3 regions of the Streptomyces sp. NPDC005775 genome follow, and region 1 is predicted to be linked to each of the others. Evidence: riboswitches for the same ligand, from Rfam matches in the RefSeq annotation. Region 1 holds a riboswitch; each other region holds the start of a gene.
The links. A riboswitch is a leader RNA that binds a small molecule or an ion and turns the genes downstream of it on or off. The one in region 1 is predicted to bind cobalamin.
Positions count from the first base shown of each region.

Region 1 (5,796 bases):
TGCCCCGGGCCGAGCGACCTGTCGACCCGCACACCTACGGCAGCCGCACGCGGGCGGCCCGGTGAGCACGGCCGGTGAACGGCTCCAGGACATCGCCCGCCAGGCGGCCCTCGCGCTGCCCGGGACGGACCACGGTTACCCGTTCACCAAGCACCTGGACGTGTACAAGGTCGCGGGCAAGGTGTTCCTGATCATCACCGACGACCCTGACGAACAGATCATCACGGTCAAGTGCGAACCCGAACACGCCCGCGCGCTCGTTCACGGCTATGCCTCGATCACACCGGGCCGCTACCTCGACAAACGGCACTGGATCTCGCTCGGGCCGGGCCCCGGCATCGCCGAGCGGCTGGTCACCGACGCAGTCGAGGACTCCTATGACCTGGCCGTCGAGCGGCTGCCCGGGCGCGACCGCCCCCGTACCCGATGAGCACCGCAAGCGCGCTCACGCGCCTCTGAGCCCGCGCCTGTCAGTGCCCCGTGGTTCCGAAAACCGAGGCACCGTCGCCGACGGCCAGGACGGGGCGTGCATGCCGCGACGGGAAACGCGAGGTCAGCGCACGCGCCCCCGGGCCTTCAAGGGCACAGGGGGCAACGCCGGAGCAGGGAGCGGCGCACCGTCGTACCCGCGTACTGAGCCGAACCGGTCACCGTTCATCCAGTCCTCACGGGCCTGCGTGATATCGGCCTGGGTCCTGCCCACGAAGTTCCACCACATGACGATCTCCTCCTCGAAGGGCTCACCGCCCAGGAGCATCAGACCGGCGTCGGACTTCGCGCGCAGCGGGAGCTCCGTGCGGCCGCAGCCGAGATAGAGCATGGAGCCGGGCAGGACGGGGACTCCGTCGACCTCCGCCTCGCCCGACATCGACAGCACGGCGTACTCGAAGTCGGGGTCCATCGGGAGGCGCACTTCGGCCCCGCCGCTCAGGGCGAGGTCGGCGCCGACGATCGGGGTGTACGCGGTGCCGGGCGAGGTGGCTCCGTCGAGGCTGCCGAGGATCACCGTGGCCGTGAGGCCTGGGGCGGTGACCTTCGGGAGGTCCGTGTGGTGCTGGAAGTGCGGCTCGACGTCCCGGTGGGCAGCGGGGAGGGCGACCCAGAGCTGGGCGCCGTGCAGCAGCGCGGCGTGCGGCCTGGGGCTCTCCTCGGAGTGGCTGATGGCGCGACCGGACGTCATCAGGCCGAGCTCGCGCGGACGGATCGTCTCCAGGCTGCCCAGGCTGTCGCGGTGCAGGACCTCGCCCTCATGCAGCCAGCTGACCGTCTGCAGTCCCATGTGGGGGTGCGGCGGCACCTGCATCCCGGGCTCGTCGGCGATGTCGTCGGGGCCGTAGTGGTCGACGAAGGCCCAGGCCCCGACCATGCGGCGGCCCAGATTGGGCAGCAGCCTGCGGACCTCGGTGGACTCGCCGAGCCGGACATGACGTGGCGTGAGGAGTTCACGTACGGGTTCGGCGACGACGAAGCCCCGCCCTCCGCAGACGGAGGGCGAAGCTTGGCGATCGAGATTGCTCATGGCGGTCAACCTATTCCCGTGCGACTTCGGGCGGGCCGTACCCACGCCGAATATTTAGTGGAATGTTAAACCATCTGTGGGTGTTGTGGCGGTTGGATACCTACGGGAGCGGCCCGGCGGCACCCCTCGACCGAGGAGGTCACATGAGCGACACCTACTACGAGTTCGGTACCGCTGCCGAGCGCTGGGAGCGCGCTCAGTTCTTCTTCGGGTCGAAGGAGTACACGATCGCGGCCCGGATCCTGGGCGGACTGGTCGAGGAGGTGCCGGAGCAGGTCGCACCGCGGTTGCTGCTGGCGCGGTCCTACTACCACTCGGCGCGCCTCGGCCCGGCCGAGACGGAACTGCGGGCGGTGCTCGAACTCGACCCGGTCGAGCAGTACGCCCGGCTGATGCTCGGCCGCACGCTGGAGCGTCAGGGCCGGCAGGCCGAGGCGGACACGCAACTGCGGATGGCGGCCGCCCTGTCGGGGGACTTCCCTCCGGCAGGCGGTGCCTGACCGCGGCACGCACCCAGGGGCACCCCGACGTCGGAGTGCCGTACGCGGCTCGGCCGCACCCGGATATCCGGGTGCGGCCGAGCCGCGTCGCGTGATACTTCACAGAGCATGACCAACCTCGTCACCCCACGCCTGCTCCTGAGCCCGATGACCGCTGTGGAAGCCGGGCAGGTGGCGTCGGGCCGGCCCGCCGACGGTGCGCGCTGGGCTCCCGGTTATCCCTCACCGGGCGAGATGAGGGCGGCCCAGCGGTTCCTGGAGACCTGCGCCGACACGGGCGACCCGAGCCCCTACGGTCCGTACGCGATACGGCGGCGTGAGGACGGGCTGCTGATCGGCGGGGCAGGGTTCCACGGGGCGCCCGACGAGAACGGACACGTCACGATCGGGTACGGCCTCGTGGAGTCGGCACGAGGACAGGGATACGCCTCCGAGGCGCTTCGCGGGCTGCTGCGCTTCACCCGCGACCGGGGCATCGCCTGCGTCCACGGCGACACCGACCTCGACAACATCGCCTCCCAGCACGTCATGACCGCGGCAGGCATGCGCCTGGTGCAGGAGGACGCCTCGCTGAAGCACTATCGGATCGACTGGGACGGGCCCGCCGCCGAGGAGTGAGGCAGCGGACTGCTCCCGCACACGTATGGAGCCCGCCGGGGTCACCCCGGCGGGCTCCATACGTGCCGTGGACGCGGCTCGCACCGTCCTGCCGCCCACGTCACGCCGCTCCGCGCCGGCCTGTCAGGGCCGTGACGGCTCCCGGAGTCAGCCTGCGGCGGTGGTGGCGGGCCGGCTCATCGTGCCGTCCGTTGCCGCAGCCACATCCGGCCCCGGCACCAGCAGGCGTTCGGTGAGATAACCGAAGACCAGCCCGAAAGTGGTCCAGAGTGTGACCTGCACCGCGAGCGTGGCCAGTCTGAACTCCCAGAGCAGAGAAGCCGGGAAGTCCTTCCCGACCTCGTCGAACGAGGGCAGGAAGGCGTAGGCGAGGCCGGTCACCAGCACATAGCCGGTGGCGGCAGCGATGGTGGCGTTCCAGTTGCCCAGGCGCGGAGCGAGCCGTCTTCCGAGAATGACGGCGGCCACGGCCAGCAGGACGCTGAGCGCGACCATCAGGAAGAACAACGCGGTGCGCCGGCCGATGGTGTCCGCTTCGCCGACCGCCGGCGGATTGGCCGGGTACTTCAGGAACGGCACGATGTACACCGTCAGCAGGGCCGCTCCCGCGATCAGGGCAGCCGTCGCCCGGGGGCCGAACCGCCCCAACCGGCCGAGGGCGTAACAGAAGACGAGTGCGGCGATGCCGCCGACGGCGACGCCGAAGACGAGTACACCGGTGGCGAGGCCCCCGGTGGCCTGCATGCCCCGGCTGACGAGTTCCTCGCCGCCGCCGTGGTCGTGGCTGTGGCTGTGGCTGTGCGCCTCTTCGAGGGCGATGGCCGCGTCGACGCGCGACTCCCCGAGGAAGTAGGCCACCACGAGTGCGAGCGCACCCGCGACGAGACCGGCCAGCATGCCGCGGACCAGCAGAGCTCTGACAGATATGGAGTTCATGAGGGATTCCCCTGGATCAGCCGGATGGATCAGTGGCAGGGGAAACCGAGGAGGTGGCGTCCGTCGTGGACCCACTCGTGCACGCCTTCGCCGGAGATGAGCGCGGTGGCGCCCTGCTCCGCGCCGACGAAGTACAGCAGGATCAGCATGAGGACGCCGAAGAAGACCGCCCAAGGGGCGATGGCCTTCAGCGAGATGGGGGTGATGGCGGGTGAGACCGTGGCGGGGGCAGCAGTCTGTGCCATGGCAGAACCTCCTGAGGGAACACGCGTCCCGATCGTGGTGCCTGAGACGAAGGTGCTGGGTCTGACTTCCCGCACACGTACGGGTTCACAGTGGCGCGACCGTGCCGGATTCTCACCGGACTTCCGTCACACCCTCGTCATGTCGTCGCGACCATACCGCCTGGGCGGGAGAGCCGCCATGGTGCCCGTGGATCGGCCGGAAGGCCCCGGATGCCAAGGTGTGCATGGCAACGTGGCCATAGTTCAGGGAGTTGAGAGCGGGAATGACGGTACGGGTGATGTTGGTCTCACCGGGTATGAACGCCGCCCTGCGCGAGGCCCGGTTCGCGGGCGACGCACCCCTCGACGGCTCCGGGCTCGCCCAGGCACGGGCTGCCGCCGGCTCGGTGCCCGCCGCGGACCGGTGGTTGAGCGGTCCGTCCCGGCGCTGCACCGCGACCGCGAAGGCCCTCGGCCTGCGCCCCGACGCCGAACACGCCCTGCGGGACTGGGAGATGGGACGCTGGTCCGGCGCACGACTGGCCGAGGTGAGCGTGGACGAGCCGGACGGGGTGGCGGCCTGGCTGGCGGACCCGTCGGCCGCTCCGCACGGCGGCGAGTCACTGCGGGAGCTGTGCGCCCGCGTGGGCGCTTGGCTCGACTCCCTGCACGGAGCGACTTCCGGTCAGGTCCGGGAGGAAGTGGCCGAGTCCGGTGCGGGCGGGAAGGATGTGGGCCGGGTCCTGGGAGTGGTCGAGCCCGGCGTGGTCCGGGCCGCGGTCGTCCATGCGTTGGGCCTCCCGCCGCAGGCATTCTGGCGGCTGGACGTGGCCCCGCTGACGGTGACGGAGCTCAGCGGCAGGTCGGGGCGGTGGAACTTGCGTTGCGGCCGGCCACTCGGTGCGGAAGCGAGCATCTGACGATTTCGGCGCGGGAGGAGCGGGAGCATCGGGAGGAGCGGGCACCGTACGGGCCGGGGGGGCGCGCTCCTAGTGGGGACGACGTAAGCGGGAACAACCGGCGTCTTCACACCCTGCCCGCGCCCCCGCGTGCCGCGTTGAGCCTCGCGTCCAGGGTGATGGCGGCGTCGATCAGGGCGAGATGAGTGAACGCCTGTGGGAAGTTGCCCAGTTGTTGACCCGTCAGGGCGATCTCCTCCGAGTACAGGCCCAGATGGTTGGCGTAGGTGAGCATCTTCTCCAGGACCAGCCGGGCCTGGTCGACGCGTCCGGCCCGCGCCAGGGCGTCGACGTACATGAACGTGCACAGGGAGAACGTTCCCTCCGAACCGCGCAGGCCGTCGGGTGATGCCTCGGGGTTGTAGCGGTAGACGAGGCTGTCGCTGACCAGCTCGTGTTCCATCGCGTCCAGCGTGGTCGTCCACATCGGATCGTCCGGCGTGATGAAGCCGACCGTCGGCATGCGCAGCAGGGACGAGTCGAGCACGTCGTCGCCGTAGTGCTGGACGAAGGCCTGCTTCTCCGGGTTCCAGCCCCGGTTCAGCACCTGCTGGTAGATCGTGTCCCGCGCGTCCACCCAGCGGCCGCGGGCCGCGGGGCGGCCGTCGTCGTAGGCGATGCGGACGGCGCGGTCGAAGGCGACCCAGGACATGACGCGGCCATAGGTGAAGTCCTTCTTGCCGCCGCGGGTCTCCCACAGCCCCTCACCGGGCTGGTCCCAGTGATCGACCAGCCAGTCGAGAAGGGTGTGCAGCGCGCCCCAGCCCCTGGTGTCCAGGTGCATGCCGTGCTGGTGCGCGAAGTAGATGCTGTCGAGCGCCTCACCGTAGATGTCCAGTTGCAGCTGGCCCGCCGCACCGTTGCCGATGCGAACCGGGGCCGATCCGCCGTACCCCTCCCAGTGACCCAAGGTCTCCTCGACCAGGTCGGAGGAGCCGTCCACGCGGTACATGATGTTCAGTGGGCCGGTGCCGCCCTCGTGGCCGGCCTCCTCCTTCACGCGGTCGTGCAGCCAGCTGATGAACGCCCTTGCCTCTTCC
Region 1 covers NZ_JBIAIU010000001.1:369,870-375,665, forward strand. Annotated here, with positions in the region: gene ACFYPA_RS01625 (MmcQ/YjbR family DNA-binding protein) at 1-65, shown strand, start outside; gene ACFYPA_RS01630 (MmcQ/YjbR family DNA-binding protein) at 62-430, shown strand; gene ACFYPA_RS01635 (pirin family protein) at 554-1,519, opposite strand; gene ACFYPA_RS01640 (tetratricopeptide repeat protein) at 1,663-2,019, shown strand; gene ACFYPA_RS01645 (GNAT family N-acetyltransferase) at 2,128-2,637, shown strand; gene ACFYPA_RS01650 (CbtA family protein) at 2,785-3,573, opposite strand; gene ACFYPA_RS01655 (CbtB-domain containing protein) at 3,603-3,818, opposite strand; adenosylcobalamin (AdoCbl) riboswitch at 3,864-3,957, opposite strand; gene ACFYPA_RS01660 (histidine phosphatase family protein) at 4,082-4,717, shown strand; gene ACFYPA_RS01665 (glycoside hydrolase family 15 protein) at 4,824-5,796, opposite strand, start outside.

Region 2 (5,796 bases), on a different contig from region 1:
GTACCAGATGCTCTGGGTGCTGATCTCCACGGCGCTCACGATGATCGCGTACAAGCTGTGGCAGCGTGACCAGCGCGCCCGCAAGGGGGGTGCGTCAGCATGAAGGACGGCGTGAACGGCGTCGCACTCGGCGTCTTCATCTTCTTCTTCCTGGCCGTCACCGTCGTCGGCTTCATGGCCGCCCGCTGGCGCAAGGCCGAGAACGAGGCCAGCCTCGACGAATGGGGGCTGGGCGGCAGGTCGTTCGGCACCTGGGTCACCTGGTTCCTGCTCGGCGGCGACCTCTACACCGCGTACACCTTCGTCGCCGTACCTGCGGCGATCTACGCGGCGGGCGCGGCCGGCTTCTTCGCGGTGCCCTACACCATCCTGGTGTACCCGCTGATCTTCACCTTCCTGCCGCGCCTGTGGTCGGTGTCGCACAAGCACGGCTACGTCACCACCTCGGACTTCGTCCGCGGCCGCTTCGGTTCCAAGGGGCTGTCGCTGGCGGTCGCCGTCACCGGCATCCTCGCCACGATGCCGTACATCGCGCTGCAACTCGTCGGCATCCAGGCGGTGCTGGACGTGATGGGCGTCGGCGGCGGCGAGAACACGCACTGGTTCATCAAGGACCTGCCGCTGCTGATCGCGTTCGCGGTGCTCGCGGCCTACACGTACTCCTCCGGGCTGCGCGCCCCCGCGCTGATCGCGTTCGTCAAGGACGGGCTGATCTACCTGGTCATCGCCGTGGCGATCATCTACATCCCGATCAAGCTCGGCGGCTTCGACGACATCTTCGCCAAGGCGGGCGAGGCCTTCTCGGCGAAGAACGAGGCGGCCGGCAAACCGGTGGCCGGACTCGCGCCCGGCGAGGCGGGCCACTGGGGGTACGCCACCCTGGCGCTCGGGTCGGCACTGGCGCTCTTCATGTATCCGCACTCGATCACGGCGACGCTGTCCAGCCGCAGCCGCAACGTGATCCGCCGCAACACGACGATCCTGCCGCTGTACTCCCTGATGCTGGGGCTGCTCGCGCTCCTCGGCTTCATGGCGATCGCCGCCGGCGTCAAGGTGGACAACGGCCAGCTGGCGATCCCGCAGCTGTTCGAGAACATGTTCCCCGACTGGTTCGCGGGCGTGGCCTTCGCCGCCATCGGCATCGGCGCGCTGGTTCCCGCCGCGATCATGTCGATCGCCGCGGCGAACCTGTTCACCCGCAACATCTACAAGGACTTCCTGAAGCCCGACGCGACACCCGCGCAGGAGACCAAGGTCTCCAAGCTGGTGTCGCTGCTGGTGAAGGTCGGCGCGCTCGCCTTCGTCCTCACCATGGACAAGACGGTCGCGATCAACTTCCAGCTGCTCGGCGGAATCTGGATCCTCCAGACGATGCCTGCCCTGGTCGGCGGGCTGTTCACCCGGTGGTTCCACCGCTGGGCGCTGCTCGCGGGCTGGGCGGTCGGCATGCTGTACGGGACGCTCGCCGCGTACGGGGTCGCCAGCCCGTCCCAGAAGCACTTCGGCGGGTCCTCCAAGGAGATCCCGGGCCTCGGCGAGATCGGCTACATCGGCCTGACGGCCTTCGTGCTGAACGTCGTCGTGGTCGTCGTCCTGACCTTCGTCCTGAACGCCGTGAAGGCGCCCGCGGGGATCGACGAGACCTCTCCGGGCGACTACACCGCGGACGCGGGCGACCCCGGCGTGAAGACGGAACTCCCGCCGGCGACCGCCGGTGCGCCGGGCGGTCACTGACCGTCGACCGCGCGAACGGGCCGCCGCACTCCTGCGTCAGGGGTACGGCGGCCCGTTCGCGCGTCCCGCGGAAAACCTCTTGGGGATCCGGCCACCGCATGCGGCAGACTTACGCCCATGGACATATCGATCCGGCCGGTCGAGCCCGCCGAGCACGCACTCCTCGGCGAGATCACCGCCGAGGCCTATCTCGGCGACGGGCTCCTGGACTACGGCGCCGACGATCCGTACCTGGTGCGGCTGCGCGACGTGCCCCGCCGGGCAGCCGAGGCCGAGGTGCTGGTGGCCGCCGACGCCGGGGGCCGCGTCCTGGGCGGGGTCACCTACGCCCCGCCGGGCAACCCGTGGTGCGACATCGCCACGGCCGACGAGGCCGAATTCCGGATGCTGGCGGTCTCCCGCGAGGCCCGGGGTGCCGGGGCGGGCGAGGCTCTTGTACGGGCCTGCATCGACCGCGCACGGGGCACCACGGGCGTCACGGGGATCGTCCTGTCGACGCAGCCGGGGATGTTCGGGGCGCACCGGATCTACGGGCGCCTCGGCTTCGTACGGACCCCCGAAAGGGACTGGAGCCCCATCGACGACCTGAAGCTGCTGACGTACCGTCTGGAGCTGCGCTCTCCGGCGTAGGAGCGAGCACGACACAACATGTGGGGGCTGCCGCATCCAGCAGCCCCCACATGTATGCTCATGGCTGCTGTCGCCGCAGGGAAATCCGGTGCAAATCCGGAACTGTCCCGCAACGGTGTGTTCGGTGTGCTTTTGTGCACCCACGAGTCCGAGGTCCTGCCGACAGCGCATCCGGCTCGACCGATCCGGATGCCCAGACGTCCGGGCCTCGTGGATGGGCCGGTGGACGCCGCACGGTGCGCCGCCCCGCCGGGTCCCGCTCCGCCCGGCTGCCCCCGACTCCCGCCAGGCCCAGAGCCGAGCGAGGGAGAGCACCACGTGACCATCGCGCCAGCCGATCCGGTTACAGCGGCCGAGTCAACGGGAACCACGAGCGACGGACCGGGCACCGCACTGCTGCGGACCCTGACCGACCTCACCGCCGATCTGCCCGACACCGACCCCGGACGCGTCGCCGCAGCGGCGCTGCGCGGCCGCAACGCCCGGTCGGACGAGGCGGAGCTGCGCTCGCTGGCCACCGAGGCCGCCGCGGGCCTGATCTCCGAGGACCCCGCCTACTCCCGGCTCGCCGCCCGCCTCCTCACCCGCTCCATCGCGGACGAGGCGGCCGGGCAGGGCGCGACGTCCTTCTCCGCCTCGGTCGCCGTCGGCCACCGCGAGGGCCTGATCGCGGACCGCACCGCCGCGTTCGTCACCCTGCACGCGGCCGCCCTGGACGCGATCGTCGGGCGGTCGCTCGCCGACGGCGCCGACGACCGCTTCGGCTACTTCGGCCTGCGTACCCTGCACAGCCGTTACCTGCTGCGCCACCCGCTCACCCGTCAGGTCATCGAGACCCCGCAGCACTTCATGCTGCGCGTCGCCTCCGGTCTCGCCGAGGACACCTCCGAGCGCGCCCTGGACGAGGTCGCCGCGCTGTACGGGCTGATGAGCCGGCTGGACTACCTGCCCTCCTCCCCCACGCTCTTCAACTCCGGCACCCGGCACCCGCAGATGTCCTCCTGCTACCTGCTGGACTCCCCGCTGGACGAGCTGGACTCCATCTACGACCGCTACCACCAGGTGGCGCGCCTGTCCAAGCACGCGGGCGGCATCGGCCTCTCGTACTCCCGCATCCGCGCCCGCGGTTCGCTGATCCGCGGCACCAACGGGCACTCCAACGGCATCGTCCCGTTCCTGAAGACGCTCGACGCCTCCGTCGCCGCGGTCAACCAGGGCGGCCGGCGCAAGGGCGCCGCCGCCGTCTACCTGGAGACGTGGCACGCGGACATCGAGGAGTTCCTGGAGCTGCGCGACAACACGGGCGAGGACCAGCGGCGTACGCACAACCTCAACCTGGCGCACTGGATCCCCGACGAGTTCATGCGCCGGGTGGACGCGGACGGTACCTGGTCGCTGTTCTCCCCCGCCGACGTGCCCGAACTGGTCGACCTGTGGGGCGACGCGTTCGCCGCCGCCTACCGGGCGGCCGAGGCCAAGGGCCTGGCGCGCAAGACCATGCCCGCCCGTGAGCTGTACGGCCGGATGATGCGGACCCTCGCCCAGACCGGCCAGGGCTGGATGACGTTCAAGGACGCCTCCAACCGGACCGCGAACCAGACCGCCGAGCCGGGCCGCGTCGTGCACTCCTCGAACCTGTGCACCGAGATCCTGGAGGTCACCGACGACGGCGAGACGGCCGTCTGCAACCTCGGGTCGGTCAACCTCGGCGCCTTCGTCTCCCACGGCACCATCGACTGGGAGCGTCTGGACGCCACCGTCCGTACCGCCGTGACGTTCCTCGACCGGGTCGTGGACATCAACTTCTACCCGACCGAGCAGGCCGGCCGGTCCAACGCCCGCTGGCGGCCGGTGGGTCTGGGCGCGATGGGTCTCCAGGACGTCTTCTTCCAGCTGCGGCTGCCGTTCGACTCCCCCGAGGCCCGCGCCCTGTCGACGAAGATCTCCGAGCGGATCATGCTCGCCGCGTACGAGGCGTCCTGCGACCTCGCCGAGCGCTCGGGCCCCCTCCCCGCCTGGTCCGAGACGCGTGCCGCCCGCGGTGTGCTGCACCCGGACCACTACGACACCGAGCTGAACTGGCCGGAGCGCTGGGACGCCCTGCGCGCCCGCGTCGCGAAGACCGGGATGCGCAACTCGCTGCTGCTGGCCATCGCGCCGACGGCGACGATCGCCTCGATCGCGGGCGTGTACGAGTGCATCGAGCCGCAGGTCTCGAACCTCTTCAAGCGCGAGACGCTCAGCGGCGAGTTCCTCCAGGTCAACGCCTATCTGGTGGACGAACTGAAGAAGCTCGGCGTGTGGGACGCGCGGACCCGTGAGGCGCTGCGCGAGGCGAGCGGCTCCGTGCAGGGCTTCGCGTGGATCCCCGAGGAGGTGCGGGCGCTGTACCGCACCGCGTGGGAGATCCCGCAGCGCGGACTGATCGACATGGCGGCGGCCCGTACGCCGTTCCTCGACCAGAGCCAGTCGCTGAACCTGTTCCTGGAGACGCCGACGATCGGCAAGCTCTCCTCGATGTACGCGTACGCCTGGAAGCAGGGGCTGAAGACGACGTACTACCTGCGCTCCCGCCCGGCGACCCGGATCGCCCGTGCGGCGTCCGCCGCCCCGATCCCCGAGCAGGCTGCCGCACCCGACGCGGACGCGATCGCCTGCTCGCTCGAGAACCCCGAGTCCTGCGAGGCCTGCCAGTAATGAGCACCGACAAGAACAAGAACCTGCTGGACCCGGGCTTCGAACTGACCCTGCGGCCGATGCGCTACCCGGACTTCTACGAGCGCTACCGGGACGCGATCAAGAACACCTGGCACGTGGAGGAGGTCGACCTCCACTCCGACGTGGCGGACCTCGCCAAGATGTCGCCCGCCGAGCAGCACCTGATCGGACGGCTGGTGGCGTTCTTCGCGACCGGTGACTCGATCGTCTCGAACAACCTCGTGCTGACGCTGTACAAGCACATCAACTCTCCCGAGGCGCGGCTGTACCTGTCGCGGCAGCTCTTCGAGGAGGCCGTGCACGTCCAGTTCTACCTGACGCTGCTGGACACCTATCTGCCCGATCCGGACGACCGGGCGGCCGCGTTCGACGCGGTCGAGGAGATCCCGTCGATCCGCGAGAAGGCGCAGTTCTGCTTCCGGTGGATGGACTCGGTCGAGAAGATCGACCGGCTGGAGACGAAGGCCGACCGCCGCCGTTTCCTGCTGAACCTGATCTGCTTCGCGGCGTGCATCGAGGGGCTGTTCTTCTACGGCGCCTTCGCGTACGTGTACTGGTTCCGCTCGCGCGGGTTGCTGCACGGCCTCGCCACGGGCACCAACTGGGTGTTCCGTGACGAGACGATGCACATGAACTTCGCCTTCGAGGTCGTGGACACCGTCCGCAAGGAGGAGCCCGATCTCTTCGACGACGCGCTCCAGCAGCAGGTCACCG
Region 2 covers NZ_JBIAIU010000003.1:589,235-595,030, forward strand. Annotated here, with positions in the region: gene ACFYPA_RS10005 (DUF3311 domain-containing protein) at 1-103, shown strand, start outside; gene mctP (monocarboxylate uptake permease MctP) at 100-1,734, shown strand; gene ACFYPA_RS10015 (GNAT family N-acetyltransferase) at 1,852-2,364, shown strand; cobalamin riboswitch at 2,409-2,543, shown strand; gene ACFYPA_RS10020 (ribonucleoside-diphosphate reductase subunit alpha) at 2,683-5,061, shown strand; gene ACFYPA_RS10025 (ribonucleotide-diphosphate reductase subunit beta) at 5,061-5,796, shown strand, end outside.
Region 2: linked by a shared signal. The riboswitch ahead of ACFYPA_RS10020 (ribonucleoside-diphosphate reductase subunit alpha) and the one ahead of ACFYPA_RS01655 (CbtB-domain containing protein) in region 1 are both predicted to bind cobalamin.

Region 3 (5,796 bases), on a different contig from region 1:
CTTCTCGGCGTTGGGCTTGTGCTTGAGGACGGCGTGACGCACGGCGATCCCGGCGACGCGGGCGGCGCGCTCGGGGTCGGCGCGGTACACCGGCACCTCGTCCGGGCCCTGCTCCTTGAAGGAGAACGGGACGGTGATCAGCCGGCCGTCGAACTCGGGGATCGCGACCTGCATCGCCGCGTCCATGGGGGCCAGTGCCGCGTCCGACGCCTCCCAGGCGGCGCGCGAGGAGGTGAGGCAGAGCCCTTGCAGCACCGGCACGTTCAGGTCGGCGAGCGCGCCGATGTCCCAGGCCTCGTCGTCGCCCCCGGCGGAGGCGTCCGACGCGCGGGTTCCGCCGGCCGCGAGCACCGTGGCGACCAGGGCGTCGGCCCGGCCGAGGAGCTCGTACAGCCCGGCGTCCGCGCCGCGCAGCGAACCGCAGTACACGGGAAGGGCGTTGGCGCCGCGCGCCTCGATGGCGTCGCACAGCACGTCGACGAACGAGGTGTTGCCGGAGAGGTGGTGCGCCCGGTAGAAGAGCACGCCGACGGTCGGGCGGCCCTCGGTGAACGTACGGCCGCCGTGCAGGCCCCACTCGGGCATCGCCTGCGGTTCGGCGAACCCGTGCCCGGTCAGCAGGACGGTGTCGCAGAGGAAGCGGGCCAGCTCGACGAGGTTCCCCGGGCCGCCCTCCACCAGGTAGCGCAGCGCCTCGGCGACGACGCCCGCCGGGGCGGACGACTCGGCCATCAGCTCCGCGTCCGGCACGCTCTCACCGCCGAGCAGCACGGTCGGGATGCCGGACGCCTTCAGGACGGCGAGGCCGTCCTCCCAGGCGCGCTTGCCGCCCAGGAGTCGGACGACGGCGACGGAGGAGCCCTCGATCAGCGCGGGCAGTTCGTCCCGGGCGTCGATGCGGGCCGGGTTGCCGATCCGGTACGGCGCGCCCGAGGCACGCGCGGCGAGGAGGTCGGTGTCGGCGGTGGACAGCAGCAGCACGGTGCTCAGCGGGGCGGTCGGTGGGGCGTTCATGCGCGTGCTCCAGGTGCTCCGGGGGCGATGAAGGGAAGTCCTGCCGGTGCGCCCGACTCGATGAGTCGCCACAGCGCATCGGTGTCCGCGTGTTCTTCGATCAGGTCGCCGAGGCGGTCGAGCTGTTCCTCCCGCAGGCCGGCGAAACAGGTGTCGGGGGCGGGCACGAAACGGCGGCCGGCAGCGCTCGCGACCTCGGTCAGGAAGCGGCGGCGGAAGACGTCGCTCTCCAGTGAGCCGTGCCAGTGGGTGCCCCACACGGCGCCGGTGCGGCAGCCGTCGAGGCGCTCGCCCCGCCCGTCGGTGAGGAACGGCTCGCCGCCGCGCACGTCGGCGACGCCGTGGTGGATCTCGTACCCCTCGACCGGGGCGCCGAGCGCCTCGCCGACCGGCCGGGCGAGGGTCTTCTCCCGGTCGAACCGGATGCGGACGGGCAGCAGTCCGAGCCCCTCGACCGTCCCCGCGCGCGACTCCACGTCGTCCTCGATGCGTTCGCCGAGGATCTGGTAGCCGCCGCAGATGCCGAGGACCGGACGGCCCTCGGCGGCGCGTCGCAGCAGGGCGTCGGCGAGACCGCGCTCGCGCAGCCAGGCGAGCGCCTTCACGGTGCCGCGGGTGCCGGGCACGATGACGAGGTCGGCGTCGTGGAGTTCCTCGGCGCGGTCCACGAACCGTACGACGACGCCCGGTTCGGCGGCCAGCGCGTCCACGTCGGTGAAGTTGGACATCAGCGGCACGGCGCACACGGCGATGCGCAGGATGTCCTCGCCGTGCGGCGGTGCGAGCACCGACTCGCGTACGGTGCCGCGCAGCGAGACCCGCAGACCGTCCTCCTCGTCGATGCCGAGGCCGTGGGCGAACGGCAGCACCCCGTACGTCGGACGTCCCGTCAGGTCCCGCAGCATGTCCAGGCCGGGCTCCAGCAGCGACACGTCGCCGCGGAACTTGTTGACCAGATAGCCGGCGATCAGCGCCTGGTCCTCGGCCGAGAGCAGCGCCGTCGTACCGAAGAACGAGGCGAAGACCCCGCCGCGGTCGATGTCGCCGACGACCACCACCGGGAAGCGCGCCGCCCGTGCGATGCCCATGTTCACGATGTCCGTGCGCCGCAGATTGATCTCGGCCGGGCTGCCCGCCCCCTCGCAGATCACGGCGTCATACGTGCCCCGAAGCTGCTCCAGGCAGTCCACGACGGTGGACAGGAGCGACTCCTGCCGGCCGCCGTGGTAGCCGCGTGCGCTCATCTCGCCGACCGGACGCCCCATCAGGACGACCTGGCTGGAGCGGTCGCTGCCGGGCTTGAGCAGCACCGGATTCATCAGGGCGGTCGGCTCCACCCGGGCTGCCTGGGCCTGCATGGCCTGGGCGCGGCCGATCTCGGCGCCCTCACGGGTGACGAAGGAGTTGAGTGACATGTTCTGCGCCTTGAACGGCGCGACCTTCACGCCCCGGCGCACCAGCCAGCGGCAGATGCCCGCCGTGACGACGCTCTTGCCCGCGTCCGAGGTGGTCCCGGCGACCAGCAGTCCGCCGCTCATGTCGGTCTCCGTCCTGAGATTCGAGGTGCCGCGGTACGAAGTGCTGTGACGGGGGCGCTCGGAGAGCGTGCTCCCGCGATCCGTCGTGCCGCCGACCCCGCGCCCAGCCGGGCCGCGACGCTCACGCCGAGGGCCAGCGCACTGACCCGGCGCGACAGCCGTACGGCCCGTTCGATGTCCTCGGGCTCCACCGCGCGGCCCGTCTCCCCGTTGAGTACGGGGCGGTGCTCGACCCGGCCGCCGTAGGCGAGCGTCCCGCCGAGCCGCACGCCGAGCGCCCCCGCGAAGGAGGCCTCCACCGGGCCCGCGTTGGGGCTCGGGTGCTGGGCCGCGTCCGCCCGCCAGGCCCGGACGGCGCCCCGTGGCCGCCCCCCGGCGGCCACGGCGAGCAGGGCCGTCAGCCGGGCGCCCGGCCAGCCCGCGAGGTCGTCGAGGCGGGCCGAGGCCCAGCCGTAACGCCGGTAGCGGGGCGACTTGTGACCGACCATCGCGTCGAGCGTGTTGGCGGCCCGGAACCCGACGAGTCCGGGCACCCCGCCCAGCGCACCCCACACCAGGGCGCCGACCACGGCGTCCGAGGTGTTCTCGGCGACGGACTCCACGACGGCGCGCGCGATCTGCGGGCCGTCCAGGAACTGCGGGTCGCGGCCGCACAGACGCGGCAGCCGCTCCCGGGCCAGTTCGAGGTCCCCGGCGGTCAGGGCGGCGCCGATCGACCGGGCCTCTCGGCCCAGCGACGTCCCGCCGACGACGGACCAGGTGGCGGCCGCGGTCAGGGCGACGGACGCGGCAGGGTGGCGGCGCAGTGCACGGGCGGCCAGCGCGGCACCCCCGGCGGCGCCTCCGGCGCAGACCAGGGTGTGGAGTGCGCCCCACCCGCGGTGGTCGCGCCACAGACGGCGTTCGACGTCTGCCGCGGCCCGCCCGAAGGCGGCGACCGGGTGCCCCCTGCGGGGGTCACCGAGCAGCAGATCGCCGATCAGACCGGCCGTGGCGCCGTACGCGAAGATGCGATCGGCACGCACGGTTCAGCCGGCCGTTGCGCCTCGAAGGACCTGGGGACCTGTGGTGAGTTGCACAGGGACGGACGCACGGCAGCCGGGCATGGCGATATGTCCTCACTCAGGGTCCGCGCCCTGGTTCGACGTGACGGCGACGAGAGTCTCCTGGCTTCCGGATCCGCAGTTCCCCCGGCCTTCCAGTCCGCTTGCGTGGACCGTGACTTCCGTGGTGGGGGACTGCTCCCCGGTGACAGTGGCGGGACCGCGCCGGATTCGCACCGGCTTCCTCTGCTGTCGCCGTAATGGCTCCGGCAGTCCACCACGCCCCGCGAACACCCGTCAACTCGCCGTTGACCTGCGGCGGCGCAGTGTGCTGAGACGCACATCGGGCCGGACGCGCACGAGGTGCGTCCGGCCCGATGCGGGTGGGAGTGGTGGGGCTCAGAGGCTGTCGGGTGACCTCTCAGGCGACGATCAGATAGATGCCGTAGGCCACGGCCGCGGCGCACAGCCCGAAGCAGACGTACGCGCCGGCCCGGGCCGCCATGAGCGAACCGCCCGCCGCACCGCCCGCGGACTCGCCCTGCGCGGCCGGTTCCGGCTGTTTGGAGAGGCCGACGATGCCGAGGGTGAAGAGGCCCACGAGCGCGATGGTGGCGACGAGGGAGACGCCGAAGACGGTGCCGAGGGCTGCCCAGTCGATGTGCATGATCTGTCCTTACCGAAGGCTCTTAGACCGTGGCGGGTCGGGCCGGGTCGGCGACCGGCCCGGCGGGGGCCGGGATGGTGGCCATGAGGTCGTGGGTCCGGGCCGCCGCGGTGGGCGGCGGGCTGACGGCCGCGATGGCGGTGGTGACGACGCCCGCGGGCTCGGCGTCCTCACCGGCAGGGGCGACGTCCCCGTGCCCGACGGGCTTGCGGCGGGACAGCACCCAGATCGCAGCGGAGCCCGCGATCAACAGCGCCGCGACGACCACGACACCCCAGGTGCCCTGCTTGGTGAGGAACTCCGCGCCCGCACCGACCAGCCCGGCGGCCGGCAGGGTCAGGCCCCAGGCGACGAACATCCGGGTGGCGGTGGACCAGCGGACCACGCCGCCCTTGCGGCCGAGTCCCGCGCCCATGACGGCACCGGAGCACGACTGGGTGGTGGAGAGGGAGAAGCCGAGGTGCGAGGAGGCCAGGATGACGGTGGCCGCACTGGTCTGGGCGGCGAAGCCCTGCGGGGGCTTCAGCTCGGTCAGGCCGCTGCCCATGGTGCGGATGATGCGCCAGCCGCCCAGGTAGGTGCCGAGTGCGATGGCGAGACCGGCGCACACGATGACCCAGACCGGCGGGTTGGAGCCGGGGGAGAGGACGCCGCCGGTGACCAGGGCGAGCGTGATGATGCCCATGGTCTTCTGCGCGTCGTTGGTGCCGTGCGCGAGCGACACGAGCCCGGCCGAGGCGATCTGGCCGGCGCGGTACCCCTTCGCGGTGGCCTTCTCCTGGGCGCCGCCCGTGACCTTCCCGCCGATGCGGTACGTCAGCTTGGTGGCCAGGAGCGCGGCGATCCCGGCGACGACCGGTGCGGCGACCGCGGGGAGCAGCACCTTGGTGACGACGGTGCCGCCGTCGACCGACGACCAGCCCGCGGACATCACCGCGGCGCCTATCAGGCCGCCGAACAGTGCGTGGGAGGAGCTGGACGGCAGGCCGACCAGCCAGGTCAGCAGATTCCAGAGGATGGCGCCGACGAGCGCCGCGAAGATGACCTCGGTTCTGAGCCCGTCTTCGTTGATGATCCCGCCGGAGATCGTCTTGGCGACCTCCACCGACAGGAACGCGCCTACGAGGTTGAGAACGGCGGACATGGCCACCGCTGTCTTGGGTTTGAGTGCGCCGGTCGAGATGGTGGTGGCCATCGCGTTGGCGGTGTCGTGGAAACCGTTCGTGAAATCGAACACTAGAGCTGTCACGATCACAATCGCGAGCAGCAGCGTGATGTGTTCCATTTACCCAGGCAATCGTTCGACGTCAGTGGCACGTGGACCGTAGGCAATCTGAGTGAACGGAAGATGAACTGGGCAGGGCGTTGCGGTGACCCCAACCGGAGTGCCGTCGCCCTTTTCGTCCGCCGGGTGACAGCGGGATTTCGGCACGGGCCGGTGTGGGCCCGGAATCCTGGGTTCGGGCGGGCCTTCGCGGGACGGGCGACGGTGGGTCGCTCATCCGTTGAAAGGATCTTCGTATGAGCAGTGAGT
Region 3 covers NZ_JBIAIU010000026.1:38,524-44,319, reverse strand. Annotated here, with positions in the region: gene cobN (cobaltochelatase subunit CobN) at 1-990, opposite strand, end outside; gene ACFYPA_RS36275 (cobyric acid synthase) at 1,011-2,552, opposite strand; gene ACFYPA_RS36270 (cobalamin biosynthesis protein) at 2,549-3,577, opposite strand; cobalamin riboswitch at 3,712-3,843, opposite strand; gene ACFYPA_RS36265 (hypothetical protein) at 4,017-4,262, opposite strand; gene ACFYPA_RS36260 (inorganic phosphate transporter) at 4,285-5,547, opposite strand; gene ACFYPA_RS36255 (class II aldolase/adducin family protein) at 5,784-5,796, shown strand, end outside.
Region 3: linked by a shared signal. The riboswitch ahead of ACFYPA_RS36270 (cobalamin biosynthesis protein) and the one ahead of ACFYPA_RS01655 (CbtB-domain containing protein) in region 1 are both predicted to bind cobalamin.